DNA from 3 places in the Synechococcus sp. MU1651 genome. Region 2 is predicted to be linked to each of the others. Evidence: predicted binding sites of a transcription regulator. Region 2 holds the regulator's gene; each other region holds the start of a gene.
The links. The regulator NtcA, encoded in region 2, controls nitrogen genes in cyanobacteria. The targets are predictions, from matches to a motif close to GTANCNNNNGNTAC.

Region 1 (4,920 bases), on a different contig from region 2:
CAGAGGTGATGGGACAAATCAATCCGATATGCAGGATCGGCATACCGAGGTCAGGCCTACATCCGAACTACTTATGACGCTTTGCCTCTCTTTCGCTTCTCACCACCGAAGGTTTCAACGGGCAAGCCAATGCGCGAAATGGCGTGTGTCGTCCATCCAGGATGAGTTCGCCGAGTGATTGGGCGTGGTGAAGGTGAATCTCCATCAGATCTCCTACCAACCTCCTCGGTGTAACCAGACCTCATTGCGGGTCAAGTGTCATTGGCTGCCATTTCGGCATTGCTTCTGGTTTGCCTCGTGCACCGTGGTGAGGTGTCGTCGGCAACGTGTGGTGAAGATTTGGGGGTGAGCCTGGCTGCGTCCTTGGGATCGCGAGGTGGCTCTTCCTTCCCTTTCTTCCTCAAGGCGACAACAGCGCCGGTCAGTGCATCCAGACCTGTCTCCATCCATTGTTGCCAGTCACGCTCGGTTCTGTCGAAAAAGCAAGAGTCCACAAAAAAGACACCAGTCAGTGGCCCCAATGCTTCTCGGTGTCCACTGTTGTCAGCCAGCGCCGGACCATTCTCAACAAGCCTGCCGAATCCACACCTGGCAGGCCATGGGAAAAGAAAAGACCACCCCCTGGCAGGCCTCAAGCCACAGACTCCGGACACCCCCATGGGGTCGTTTTCGTCCCTGGCGTCTCGATATGGGGGTTTGCATTTTTCTGTGGTGAAAACGGGCTCGACCTCAGAAACTGGTTTTGTTTCTTGTGAGAAAAAGCCAGCCAATAAATGTGGTCACGTAGATAACACCAATCACCAAAAGATTCAAAGGCAAGAACAGATCCCAGAGGAAAGAAATTCCAACTGAAATCACTCCTGCCCAACCCAAGCCATCAAGCCAGTCCATGACTAGCAGCAAGCATCTTCATAGTCGTCAAACTCTTGAACAAGAGATTCAGCATCGACTGGCTGTATTTGCCCGAGCAGAAGCTCTATCCTTTGCTTCAACCATCTCGACACCTGAATCTGCTGTGCGGGTGGCACCTCATCCACAGTGATTAGCTTGAGATTCCTCCTCCAATTCTGCTCCCAATAGCTCATGACATTCAGAGCGGAGTCTTGGAACATATCTCTATTGGAGCTGTGGTTCTGTTGCGTAGACAACCATTGGCCCTACAGCAAATCCGCCAAGGCCATTCAGACGGCACTCAACAGACACCAAGACCAATCCCACAAACACACAATCAACAGCCCACACAGACGCTCTCAGGGCTCATGCAGAGCAGGCCACGTCAATCGTCGTCATCGAGAAAATCCAGCGGAATCAATCCGAGCGGATATGGAGGAACAATCTGCATCGATTTCAGTCGTTCATCAATACGCAACGCGGAGAAAGTAAAGGATCTGTTGCCACCACTGGGACGTGATTTCTTCATTGCAAAGTGACGCTTGACGCAAATAATTTGGGATTGGGATTTCACGAAGGAATTGGGTCTGGGAAGTTGTTTCGTCAGCTCTCAGTTTTCAATTGCCAGCAACGGGAGTTGCACCCGTATGTTCAAGAAGAGGTTAGAGGTGATTGCTTTCAATCAATGTTGGAGGGATTGCCAATGCGCGTTCCATCCCCCCTGGGAACGAACCTCCGACAATCGACCATTGACCACCACCCGCCCCAAGAGCCGACCAAGGACCATCGGATGACGAGATGGACCAAAAGCCGCCTCAGAGGTCAACTGGTATCGCAAAGATACATTCAGCAGGATTCATTATTGAATTCATCACAGCCAAGAACCCAGACCCAGACTGAGTTATCAATTCACGAGCAACCAATTTCCCTGGTTTGTATCGGCGTGAACGACATAGGGATTGACCGCATGGATATAACTAATGTGTAGCAACCGCTACCCACTACGTTCAGTCAGCACTCGTGTTGACCGCAGTTCGACTCAGGCCATGGAACGGGGACCTGAGCTTGCTTCGAGGAACCCATCATGACCCTGACCTATCGCGGCCAGAAGTACAACCAGAACAACGCTGCTGCATCCAACGTTCAGCGTCCGGTTCTTGTTTATCGCGGTCAGAAAGTCGCCCGCTGACAACAGCACGACGACCTCTTGTAAGCCCCGCCTCGGCGGGGCTTTTTTTATGGCTTATTTGCCTTCAGGATCGGGCTGTTTTGCCTTCCAACGTTCAAACCAAACGGCGACGGCGAGGGACACACCCACGGCAAAGCCGGCACCAATCAGCACCACACCAACTTCCACCGGCATCAACACCACCTGTTGCTACCCCAGATCATCGGACATGAGCGTCACTGAACCAACGACTGATACGCCTCATTGACGCGTCGAAACGCCTCAGCAGAACCACCGAGATCGGGATGGTGCTGCTTCACCAGTTTTCGATGCGCCTGCTTGATCTCAGCGAGGGACGCGTTGGCCGCCAAGCCCAACACCCTTAAAGCGGCACGGCGTGGATCACGGGCGTGGCCATCGTCCTGACGATCCGTTTGACGTTGGTCCGTTCGGGTGCGGCGACCCTGCCGCCTTGAACCTGATTGGTCCTGCCGCTGACGCAACTGCTCCACCACACGCTGTGGATCCTCATCCAGCCATTCACTGGCGCGAACCCCAAACAAGGCAAACGCCGCCAGAACGGCCGTTGTTTGCTTGTTCGGCTTGGCTCCCACCGCTGCCATGAGATCTGTTCCCAGCCCCCGAACCAACCGATCCAACCGCTGTTCAAGGGTTAAGTGGGCAGGAAAACCACTGCGGTTGAGCTGCTCGATCAACAGCTCCAATCCGCGCTGACGCAATGCGGTCCATCCCGGCTGCTGAGCCAGGGCCTGCCCCCAGGCCCGCACCTGTTGGCTGCTGATGCGCGGTGGAGCTTGTGCCGATGGCTCAGTCCAGGGGCGATGGGATCTGGGCTCCGTACGAATGCGTTGGCGTTGCTGACGTTGCAGTCGCTCCAACTCACGGTTGAGCCGCAACACCTCGCGACGCAAAGCGTCGTTCTCCGCCAGCAACGCCTCAACATTGCTGGTGACCCGTTGTTCAGGGCGTCCGCCTGACCACTGACGCGGATCAAAGCCCAAAGCGTGTCTCCCGCCTCACCATGGCAACAACTCACCATTGGCATGCCAGAAGCTGCCGCTGGTGGCCATGGTCAAGCCATCGATCCGGGCCAACAGCCCCTTCACCGACTGCTCGGGGGGGATCCCGCTGGGATTGAAGCGAATCATGCGAGTTCGCACCAATCCGGGATGCAAGATCGCCACGGCGATGCCCCGCGGTTCCAGATCAATCGCCAACGACTTTCCGGCCATGTTGAGCGCCACCTTCGACATCCGATAGCCATAGGAGCCTCCCGAACTGTTGTCGTCGATGGAGCCCATGCGGCTGGTCATCAGCACCAACTTCGCTCCGTTGGGCATCTGATCCACCAACGCCCTGGCCAGCAGCAAAGGAGCAAGGGCGTTCACCTCAAACTGGCGGCGAATCCCGGAGGGATCCAAATCCATCAGGCCCATCGACTGCAAAATCCCGGCATTGAGGATGACGCCATCGAGGGGCAAACCATCCAGTCGCTGCACCAGGTCATCAATGGCTGGGCTGTCGCTCAACTCAAGGCCGGCTTCCACCCGCACCCCTAGGCACTCCAGTTCATCACTGGTTTGACGGCAAACGGCCACCACGTCATCGCCACGGGCCTTGAGCTGACTGCAGTATTCCAAGCCGATCCCACGGTTTGCGCCGGTGACCAGAAACGTCGCCATCGGGAGGTTTCAGCAACCGCCATCCTGCCGGCTCTTGCATCGATCCGCTGACGCGATCACGCCGGGAAATCCCCCTCGACGCCGTACTGATGCAAACACTGTTTCACCGTGAGCACTGAGACCGTGCTGCCGGTCTCTGCATCCACCAGCAGATAGGGGCAGCCTCGGAGCACGCAGCGTCGCCGTGCGTCGATATAGGCATCAAAAGCGTTGGCATGGGAACACTCCTCCACCCAACCTTCACTGCTGAGATACCGCGTGAGGATCATGCCCACAGGCCCCTGGGCCACCGGTTATGGCTCAGGACATTTCACATCCAAGAAAGAGCCTTGAAGTCTTCGGGATCGCAACGGCTCGGGAAACGCCGAAGCAAGCCAGATCAATGGGGTTCAGCTGATCCCTGCACAACGGTGACCACCTGGTTCCAGGTGGCATGCACCACGCGATAGGTCTTCAACGTGGCGCGCGATTTGGTGCGGGCATTCACAAAGGCTTTGAACTCCGTTTTGAAGCAGATCTCCTGGATCCACTGCCCTCCTGTATCAAGCCTCTCGATGCAATACATCAAAGATTTAGCGGTTAAAAACATCACAACCGCAAAACATTTGCTGAGCACAAAATCGAAAGGTGCTGTTCGGGATCAATCAAAAAAAAGCCCCCGCGCTTGTCGGAGGCTCAGGTGGTGTGAGGAGTCGACGATTTTGCAACTGCCGACACCGTTTCATAGCTCGATTTCAGATCAGCAGCGGCCCCAGCCACAAAGCTTTATCCGCTACAGATAAAGAACACTGGCGCGACAACGCCGGAGCGCATCACGCACAGCCTCCAGCCTCGTTTCGTCCGGCCGATGCAGTCCGGCAGGCACCACCATCTCGTCGTTCGCATCCAGATGAACCCGTGCCGAGAACCAGGTGCCAGGTCCTGGCACAGACGCACGGCAGATCGGATCCTGGTTTGCATCCAAACGTCGCTCGATCAACCAACCCTCCACCCGATCCAAGGGCTGAAACGACGTGGAGGCAGAGGCGACGGACGCCATCAGGGTGAGCAGCAACAAACGCAGGGCCTGCATCACAAGGCTGGGGCAAGCGAAGCGCACCCATCGTCACAGAGAACACCGGTTCAACCGCGCCGTTGCGTTAGAAGGGCTGCGTCGCG
Region 2 (4,920 bases):
GTTCTCGATGCTGTTCTGGATGGGATTCAACGTCTTCAGCGCCAGAGCTTTGAGCGCGCTGGAACCTGGATCAACGGGTTCCGCTATGACCTGGAGTCGGTCGACTGATGCCGGCACTTCCGGCGACAACGGCCCATTTGCGGGTGCTCCGTCAGTGTTTTCAAGCCAAGTGCGTGGAGGGTGAAGTTTCTGCTGGAGGGTTTGAGTGGCAGTTTTCCTGGGCCTTTGATCGCGGTGAACTGATGGTGGAGCCATCCCTGGGACGTGCCCTGATCGAGGATGCCTTGCGGAGGTTTCTGGTGCGTTCTGATTACAGGCTGGAGCCGGGGGGTGATTACACCTTCATGGTCCGGGCCAGGTTCTGAGCGAGAAGGTGGGAGCAGGCTCAGGCCATTTCAGGCGGCATTGCAGGTGCTCCTCAAGCATCACCAAAGCTGCAACAGCATCCAGATCCACCGGTGGAATGCGCAGTCCTGCCGGCAGCATCCGTCGCCAACCTCGAGCCGGCCACAGCGCCCAGTAACGCTGTCTCGCCCTCAGGGTTGTTCCCTGCTCCGGAACCACAGTGAGATGGCCCAGCCGTTCCAGTCGCTGGATCCAGGCTCGGCTTCCCGTGCCATCGCCGATCAGGATGCGGTCGAGAGTTTGGTCTTGATTCCATCGCTCCAGCCAGGGTTCGACGGCCTCCGGGGCCAGCACATGCCCTTCGCGCACGAGGCCGAGCTGAAGATCGGCCAGCACAAGACCACATTTGCAGCGGCCTGGATCGAGGACGGCCACCCGTTTCATGGGGAGGCCTGAATGGTGACCACGACAGGATCGGCACTTTCACTGACCTCTGCGGAAATCACTTTCAAGACCACGCTTTGGCTGGGTCCTTCCATCAGGGTCTGGACCAGTTGGGAGAGGGCTGATCCATCGAACTGAAGGCCTTCGGTCAGAGATCCCCGCCGCTGCACTTCGGCATAGGCCGAGGCCAGGAGAAGGTTCAGCCGTGTGCGAATGCCCTCTGAGGTGCGTTCATCCGGTTGCAGTGTGGTGGTGGCCAGTACATCTCCGCGTTGGGTCACCGGCCGGTTGGGACGCACCTCGGGGAAGGCGTACACCGCCGTTTCACCCCGCAGCACATTGGTGGCGGAGCGCAGCGAGATCACCCAGGTCTCCGGTTTGCGGATGATGCTTTGCAGGCGTTCCACATCGCTGCGCGGAACGCGGATCAACTGGCGTTCGGGTGCTTCGCCGGGCCGCACTTTCCCGTAGGCGTTGAGATTGGCCTCCTGCAACAGCCTGTCGACAGCCTGTTTGGCCTGGCTTGGAGCATCGAGTCGAACCGTTGCTCTTGCCAAGGTCTGTCCGCTGCTGATCACCACCGATCCACGCCGCAAGGCGACCAGATTGCGTTCCAGTTGTTTGAGTTCCTGCTCACCGGCACGGATGCGGCTGCGAACGCTGTTGAGTTCGGCTTCCGTGCGCTGGATGTCCGCATCGCGGGAGGCGATGTCCTGGCTGAGACGTTCACGTTCGGCTTCGAGTTGGGCCAGCTCCTTCTGCAGAGGAGCCAGTTGGAGGCGCAGGGTGTTGGCCCGTTGCTGCGATTGCTCGAGCTCAATGGCGATCCGTTTGGTTTCCGTTTGGGTCTTGTCCCGTTCCCGCTCGGCTGCCTCCAGCTGTTGACGGCTGTCCTGGAGTTTCTCCTGCAGGGCATCCAGTTCAAACAGGCCGACCCGCAACTGCCGGCTCACCAGAAGCATCAGGCCAAGTGAGAGTGCGCTGATCAGGCTGCCGGTCAACACCGTGATCAAAACGGCGGTGCGCCGTGGGCGCATGCTGAACAAACTCAGTCGCGCTTTGCCGACGCGGCTGCCCAAGCGGTCGCCCAGGGTCGACAGCACGCCCCCGAGCACCAACAGAACCAGTATCAGTGCCCAGCCGCTCATGGCTGCACAAGTTGGGCGATGGCAGGCCTAGCTGAAGCGTTTGGCCAGCGCGATCGGATCCAGAACCGTGATTTTCTTGCGGTCAATCTGAACCAGACCGGATTGACGCAAGTCTCCCAGCAGACGCGTGATTGTGACGCGTGTTGAGCCAATTGCTTCAGCGATGGCTTGATGGGACAGGCGCAGGTCGATGGTGATGCCCAGCTCATCTGCCACGCCGAAGTCCCTGCAAAGCACCAGCAGGAAGCTCACCAGTCGGGAGGACATGTCCCGATGGGTGAGGGTTTCAATCATCGTCTCGGTCTGCAGAATCCGGCTGGAGAGACCCTGAAGCAAGCGCAGGCCAACGCTGGTGTCTGCTTCGATGGCGGTCTTCACGGAGGTCGCTGGTGCCGTCACCATTTCGACCCGGGTGAAGGCCACAGCGTGATAGAAGCGGTCGGACCGTTGACCTGTCAGCAGCGACAGCACCCCGAAGAGGCTGTTCTCGCGGAGCAGGGCCACGGTGATTTCTTCTCCCGATTCGTAGACGCGGGACAGACGAACGGCTCCCCGGCGGATCAGATACACCCGTTCTGCGGGATCTCCGGGGAAAAAGATGGTCTTGTTGCGATCCACCAGTTCACTGCTGGCGCCATCGAGATCCCGGATGATCTCCAGCAGAGAACGGTTGGCGGGCTCTGCGCTGGGAGCTGGAGCCACCATCTGTGGGGCGTATCGGCTGAAACCTCGGCTACTGGTCATGACAACCCCCTGGTGTGGCGAAGTTACGGAGCCGGCGGTGGCCGGCATGTAGCGGTTATTACGTAACGCTGCTGTGCTCGTTGAAGGCCTGGCGTTGCGCCTGCATCAGGGATCTCAATCCCGGCTCTGCTAGATCCAGCAGCTCATTGAGTTGCCTGCGACTGAAGGGCGCACCCTCTGCAGTTCCCTGTATTTCCAGCAGGCGGCCATCGCCGGACTGCACAATGTTCAGGTCCACCTCGGCTCGGCTGTCTTCGCTGTAGTCCAGATCCAGCAAGGCCTGGCCATCCACCAAGCCCACGGAGACGGCCGCTACCTGATCGATCAGGGGCGATTGCTCTAGGACTCCCTGGTCCACCAGTGATCGGCAGGCTTGGTCCAGGGCGAGCCAAGCCCCGGTGATCGAGGCCGTCCGGGTGCCGGCGTCCGCTTGGATCACGTCGCAGTCGATCAGCAAGGTGCGCTCCCCTAAGCGCTCCATGTCGATCACGGCGCGCAGGCTTCGGCCGATCAGTCGCTGAATTTCCTGGGTGCGACCCGAGAGTTTCATCAGCTCCCGTGATTGCCGCTGTGGGGTTGATCCGGGCAGCAACCGGTATTCGGCGCTGAGCCATCCCAATCCTTCTCCCTTGCGCCAGCGGGGAACCTTGTCCTCTAAGCAAACGCTGCAGAGAACAGCGGTTCGGCCGGTATGAACCACAAGGGAGCTCAAGGCAAACCCCATGGGATTCCAGGTCACCGAGAACGGTCGCAACTGCTGCGGGCGACGGCCATCAGTGCGTTGCTCAGGGGATTGGCTCATCGGTGGTGTGCAGTTCGTCAAGCCTCGCAGGCGGTTGGTTCTCGCCCTGTCCAAACACCATGGGTGGTGTCGATCCCCTTGTGGAATGTGATCTCGCCGCTACATTCAAGGTCTTGCCGGGGTCGCCCGGACAGATGCTTTCGTGATGACCACAAGCCTCGCCGACCCCCAATCCTTCCAAAATTCCCTGGATCGGGATCAGCAGGCCTTGCAACGGGCGGGCCTGAGGCCCTTGCCTGCCGTTTCTGATCCGCCACCCCTACATCTGGTGGCTCCCGAAGGGCAGCTGCAAGTGCATACGGCGCCTTATCGAGGCAGTTTCGCCAGTGTTCTCAGCCAGGCCATGCGAGCTGCCGGCTTGGGCAGTCGTGTTCTGATCAGTCAGTTCCTCAAAGGGGGCGTGCAGCAGGGACCGGCCGGCCGGGTGCAGCTCTGCGGAGGCCTCGTCTGGCTGCGGCCGGAAGTGCCACTCTGCCTCTCTTCGCCGGGGCATCCCGGTGGTGCGGAGGCGGTGGCTGAGGTTTGGTCCATCTGCCGTCAGCATCTGATCCAGGGAGATCTCGACCAGCTGGTGTTGGATGAACTCGGCCTTGCCGTGGCCTTCGGATACCTGGATGAAGCGGACGTGATTGCAGCGCTTGAGCAGCGGCCCGCTTCGATGGATGTGATCATCACTGGACCTGCAATCCCCGCCGGTGTGGTGGAGATGGCAGATCAAGTCACGGAGTTGCGCCGAGGTTTCTGATGCTCAAGTGCGATCGCTGGATCACTGAACAGGCCGGGCAGGGAATGATCGAGCCATTCCAGAGCGGTTTGGTCCGTCACCTGGAGCCGGAGCAGAAGCTGCGGCCAGTGCTGAGTTTTGGTTGCTCCTCCTACGGCTACGACCTACGCCTTTCTCCCCAGGAATTTCTGATCTTCCGGCATGTTCCAGGCACGGTGATGAACCCCAAGCGGTTCAACCCGGCCAACCTGGAACCCACTCCCCTGCATGAGGATGAAGACGGGCGATATTTCATTCTCCCGGCCCATTCCTATGGCCTGGGTGTGGCCTTGGAGAAGTTGCGGGTTCCCCCCAACATCACCGTGATCTGCTTGGGCAAGAGCACCTATGCCCGCCTTGGAATCATCGTGAACACCACCCCGGCAGAAGCGAGCTGGGAGGGTCACCTCACCCTTGAGTTCAGCAACAGTTCCGGTGCTGACTGCCGCATCTATGCCGATGAGGGCATCTGTCAGCTGCTGTTTTTTGAGGGTGATCCCTGCTCGACCACCTACAGCGATCGACAAGGCAAATACCAGCATCAACCGGAACGGGTGACGCTGGCCAAGGTCTAGTTCTCTCTGATTAGGGGGCCAAACGCGCCCGGTGCAGCCTGCTTTTTTCGTACCAGGCTGCAAATTCAGGGGCCCACTCCACCATGTGGGGCCACATCA
Region 3 (4,920 bases), on a different contig from region 2:
GCGTTCCATCAGCCAGAGTCACACCCACCACACGATCCCCCTCCACCCGCAGCTGCTGCACCGCCTTGCCCATGTGCAGGCTGCCGCCGTGAGCTTTCAAGCCACGAACCAGGGCCTCAACCACCGCAGCACTGCCGCCAACGGGATAGTCGAGATGGGCATCCGGTTCAAACCACTCGCCGAACAGCGTGGCCATGGCTGCGGCGTTGGTGTCTCCCATTGGCATGCCGCTGATCAGGAAGGAGAGCAGATCCACCCAATGGCGCAGGAAAGGATCGCTGAGGTGACGATCCACCAGGGGCCCAAAAGGACCGGAGAGGTGACGCATCGCCGAAAGATGCGGCAACAGACGTCCACCACGCTTCAGCAGTTGCGCCATGCCATCCACCCCAGGCCGCAGGGCCAACAAGGGCAAAGCATCGGCAGCGGCGGCAATCGGCTGGAGCGCCTCAACAAAACGCCGCCATTCGGCGGCCACCTCGGGGCCGCGCAGGCTGCGCACCACAGCCTCAAAGTCGTCGTGCCCAACGGCGATACGTAGATCCCCTTCCGGCAACAGCACATCCCAGCTGCGATAGGGAATCACCTCCACGGTCTGGCCCAGCGCGCGCAACACCTGGGTCAGGGGATTGCTGCTGGGCCAACGCCCCAGGCCACTCCAGAGGGATGGACCGGATTCGAATTGATACCCCTGGCGTTGAAAGCCATGGGCGGCTCCACCGGGTTGGTTGTGGGCTTCCAGCACCAGCACCTCACGGCCGGCTCTGGCACACAAACCTGCGGCACAGAGTCCGCCGATGCCGCTGCCGATCACCAGAACGTCGACGTCGCTTCTGATCATCCGCTCAGCAACCGCGTCATCATTGTGGTCATTGGCGCAAGACGATGCGCACTCGACTGCTGCTTCCCCTGCTGATCCTGGCCTTGGCCTGGGGGCAGGAGCTGATCGACCAACTGCTGTTTGCGGGGCAGTGGAACCTGCCGATGGGGCCGGATCAACCGTGGTGGGGGGTGATCACAGCGCCATTCAGCCATGCCGGCTTCGGGCATCTGATCTCCAACAGCCTGGCGTTTCTGCCCCTGAGCTGGCTGGTGCTCAGCCGGGGGATGCGCGATTACCTGAGCGTCTGGCTGTCGGTGCTGCTGATCAACATTCCGGTGGCCCTGTTCTGGCCCGCCCGCAGCCATGGACTCTCAGGCGTGGTGTACGGACTGCTGGGATACCTGCTGCTGATCGGCTGGCTGGAACGCCGCATCCTCTCCATCGCTCTTGGCCTGGTGGCGTTCTGGCTTTACGGCTCAGCCCTGATCGCCTTGATCCCCGGTGTCTCACCCGCTGGCGTCAGCTGGATCGGCCACAGCGCAGGGTTCATTGGCGGATTGGTGGCGGCTCTTGCGGTGTATCGCGAGCCCACCGCCAATTGAAGACAGCCAATTGAAGACAGCCAGTTGAGCTCAGCCCTGGGCCAGAACCTCATCGAGAAACGCCAAGGGGCGTTCCATGGTGGCGGAGTAGCCGAGCAGGCTTTGATCGCGGTGGCAATAGATCACGCTGTCATCGGCGTCGAGCAACACGGTGGCGCCGCGCTGGGTGATGTAGTCGTCACAGGGCACGTAGGTGCGCCAGTTGCGGAGCACTTCATTCATGTTGCGCAAACGCTTGGTGGCGAGCTCAAACGGTCGCTGGAACCCGGCACCACCGGCCTGGCGGAACAGAGCCCCCCGGAAGCGCGGCAGAGGAAAGGCTTCAACCCACTCTTCGTCGTCGAAGATCTGGGCCGCCGAGCGATCTCCGGTGTAACCGCGCAACACCTCGCGCAGGGTGCCCGGCGAGCCGACGCCGGCGCACATCAGCAGAAAACCAGGCCAGGGCCCACCTGGGAGCTTCAAGCCGGCCTCCAACCCCAGGGCCTGATGCAGCTGGGGTGATGGATCGGCGATCAGCTGCTGCAGGGGAAACCCGGTGAAGGCCGCGAAGCGTTCGGCACTGGCGGCGTTGCCGATGCCGAACAGCTGAACCTTGACCCCAAGCGCCGCCAACTGGGGAAGCCTTGGCACCAGCGCCTGGGCGTATTCGATCGAGTCGAAATCCCCCAGCTGGCCCTGCACAACAACAAGGCGCTTGCAGCCGCTCTCCATGCCGGCAACTCTGGCCAGCCGTTGCAGCAGTGGGTCGAGTGGGATCATCCCGACAGGCTGACATTTCGCCTCCAAGAACGTGGATGGTGCTTGCGCACCGCCTGAGAGACTCAAATCAAAGGCAGGAAGCAGGTGGGCAAGAAATCTGGCTTCACAAGTGCTGAGATCGAGGAGATCAAGCGTCTGTATCTGCGGGAAGGGCGATCGATCCTGCAGATCCCCAAAATCCTGGGCAAAGGCAGTGAAAACTCCGTGCGCAACGCCCTGCACAAGGCCCGGGTGAAGCATGCGCCGGAGGAACGCACCAAGCTGGAGCGATTCAAGCCCGATCAAGTTTTTGGAAACATCACCCTTTTGAAGCGACTCAAAAAAGCGAAAAAACTGAAGTTCCATGCCCGCTGCTCCTGTGGCTACGAATTTGACGTGGACCCATTCCGGCTAACGCTGCCGGAACACCACAAAGACAGGATTGCTGCATGCCAACGCTGCAGCAAAGCGCAAACAGAGGAGCGCTCCAAGCCTGAAGCCTGAGAGAATCAATCAAGACAAGTTCAACAGTGCACACAAAACCAACAAATATTTCAACGGATTCACATCAACAAACACAAAATCCCACAAGTCGAATCAACCCCTTTCTCCTGCCAGGACAGGGGTTAAGAGCAGAACTTGTATCAAGCTGACGCAGCCTTAACAATGACTAAAGAGCAAGGTATCAAGCGGAACCTTGCTGCATTCGGGCGAGAACGTAGAACTCAAAAAGTTTTTACTCATCCCTATTCACGCCATGGAACTCACTTTCTTGGGCAACAAATATGCAAAAACAGAAGCAGTATCGACGCGGCCAACAATCCAACTGAAATACATGGGCAAAAGCTATCGGGCTGAGCAGATCAAATCCGTTCGCAATAGCGTTGCTCTCACCTACCGCGGCGTCTCATACTCCAAAGTCTGAAGAGGCCTTGGGGTAGGGCACTGAGAACGCAGCCGACGTGACGGCATAACGCTGCAGGATCGGCACAATGGCGCGATGAGACTTCTGATCACAGTCCTGATCGCGTCCAGTGCTTTGGCCTGGCCGGCAAAGAGTGCGGAACCGATCCCCCTCGTGGTGGTTCCCTTCGATGCCGCATGGGGGTCGCGACGTCTTCCCGTTCAGCCCGCAGGGTTGTTGCCTCCACCTCCAATCCCTCCACCGAGTCCAGCCAGCGAAGCCAACGCTGAACCAAGGCCGCAACGCCAACGCTGGTGCCGGGGTGGCTGTTGAACGGGACTGGCTGGCTGTATGACTCACTGGCTCAGGCCAGGCAAGCTGGTGAAGCGCTGATCGAGAGACCTTGGCCGTCACCGTCTGCCAGAACTGCGGAAGCCGCCGGTTTCGTGCCGACCGATCTATGGCCGGGCGGCTGGTCTGTCAGAACTGCGGCCTTGCGGCCGGTAGCCGAGCTGCACGGTCCACAACGCACAGCAGGCGGCGCAGCAACGCAAAACGCTGGCTGGTGATCCTGCTGATCGCGGTGATCGTGCTGGTGGTGGTCACGTCGTAAGCAACTGCACCACCTCAGCGGTGTTCGCCGACAAAGGCTTGGCGGCCAGCTGGTCGATGGCCTGACGCATGACCATTTGACGCTCGGTGCCGTAACTGCCGCAGCGACTGAACACCTTGGCCATCCGTGATGCGGTGATCGGATTGCGGGAGTCGACCGCTGCGATCTGCTCCGCCATGAACCGGTAGCCACTGCCATCGATGGCGTGAAATGCCTGAACATTGGCGGTGAATCCACCGAGAACAGCGCGAAGGGAATTGGGCGCCAGGGGATCGAAGCGCGGGTGCTCCAGCAGCTGTTGAACCCGCTCCAACGCGTTGGACCTGGGGGCCGATGCCTCCATCGCGAACCAGGCATCCAGGATCACGGGCTTGTCTTGCCAACGCTCGTAGAACAGCGCCATCGCCTGCTCACGCTCGGCGCTTTCCTGCGGCAGCAAGGCCCGCAGGGCTCCCCGTGCCAGGGTCATCGAGGGGCCGGAAACAGCAGCCAATGCCTCCGCTTGAACCGTGGCATCACCAGCCGCGGCAAGCCAGCGCCAGGCCAAGGCGGTCAGGGCCCGGCCGCCCTGACCCGCCGGCCAAGCCAGGGTCCAGTCAGCCCGGGCCAGCTCCAGAAGGCGACGCAGGGACGACTGCAATTGAACGCCCATCTCATGGGTCCACGCCCGGAAGGCTTGATCCAGCGCCAGCGGATCCACCGGGGATTGCAACGCCTCCAGTTCCGCCATGCCCGGCAGCGCCAGCAGCGCCGCCAGATCTATGCCATCACCACCGTCGTAGGCACAGATCCGCTGATCGAGGGCCTGAATCAGCGCCGCTTCCACGGCAGGCTTCGGCTGGTTTTCAGCCCGCGCCAACAGCACCTGGCGTGCCAGGCGCTGGGCCGCATCCCAGCGGCAGAACGGGTCATCATCAGACGCCAACAGCTGCAGGCACTCCTCCAGCGGCTGCTCCAAACGCACGTGCACCGGGGCCGAGAAGCGGCGCAGCACCGAAAGGGCAGGGGGGGTGTCGCCGGGCTGGCCCTGCAGGGTGATGCTGGCGCGCTCAGCCTCCATCACCAGGAGCTGCTCCTCACCAACACGGCCTTGCTCCCCCACCAAGGCCATGGCAACCGGCAGCACCAGGGGCTGTTTGTCCGCCTGCCCCGGCGTCGGAGGCGTCGTCTGGTGCAAGTCCACCGTCAGCTGACCCGATTCGGGGTTCCACTGCCGATCAATGCTGAGTTCCGGAGT

Region 1: a site for NtcA is predicted at 1,876-1,889, ahead of NCN05_RS07275 (DUF4278 domain-containing protein). Genes of this name have one in related genera too.
Region 3: a site for NtcA is predicted at 2,849-2,862, ahead of NCN05_RS08220 (DUF4278 domain-containing protein). Genes of this name have one in related genera too.

The regions. Positions count from the first base shown of each region.
Region 1 is NZ_JAKUHJ010000006.1:91,168-96,087, reverse strand. Features, by position in the region: gene NCN05_RS07285 (hypothetical protein) at 730-891, opposite strand; gene NCN05_RS07280 (hypothetical protein) at 1,277-1,465, opposite strand; gene NCN05_RS07275 (DUF4278 domain-containing protein) at 1,976-2,080, shown strand; gene NCN05_RS07270 (J domain-containing protein) at 2,296-3,081, opposite strand; gene NCN05_RS07265 (SDR family oxidoreductase) at 3,097-3,762, opposite strand; gene NCN05_RS07260 (hypothetical protein) at 3,819-4,052, opposite strand; gene NCN05_RS07255 (hypothetical protein) at 4,142-4,351, opposite strand; gene NCN05_RS07250 (hypothetical protein) at 4,535-4,834, opposite strand.
Region 2 is NZ_JAKUHJ010000012.1:33,394-38,313, reverse strand. Features, by position in the region: gene pth (aminoacyl-tRNA hydrolase) at 1-108, shown strand, start outside; gene NCN05_RS09485 (DUF3146 family protein) at 108-365, shown strand; gene NCN05_RS09480 (RuvC family protein) at 343-789, opposite strand; gene NCN05_RS09475 (DUF3084 family protein) at 786-1,937, opposite strand; gene ntcA (global nitrogen regulator NtcA) at 1,965-2,681, opposite strand; gene rph (ribonuclease PH) at 2,740-3,483, opposite strand; gene NCN05_RS09460 (cob(I)yrinic acid a,c-diamide adenosyltransferase) at 3,629-4,228, shown strand; gene dcd (dCTP deaminase) at 4,228-4,821, shown strand; gene thyX (FAD-dependent thymidylate synthase) at 4,832-4,920, opposite strand, start outside.
Region 3 is NZ_JAKUHJ010000009.1:9,822-14,741, forward strand. Features, by position in the region: gene NCN05_RS08200 (phytoene desaturase family protein) at 1-841, opposite strand, end outside; gene NCN05_RS08205 (rhomboid family intramembrane serine protease) at 886-1,425, shown strand; gene NCN05_RS08210 (peroxiredoxin-like family protein) at 1,456-2,187, opposite strand; gene NCN05_RS08215 (hypothetical protein) at 2,272-2,670, shown strand; gene NCN05_RS08220 (DUF4278 domain-containing protein) at 2,924-3,091, shown strand; gene NCN05_RS08225 (hypothetical protein) at 3,167-3,403, shown strand; gene NCN05_RS12530 (hypothetical protein) at 3,551-3,676, opposite strand; gene pepN (aminopeptidase N) at 3,673-4,920, opposite strand, start outside.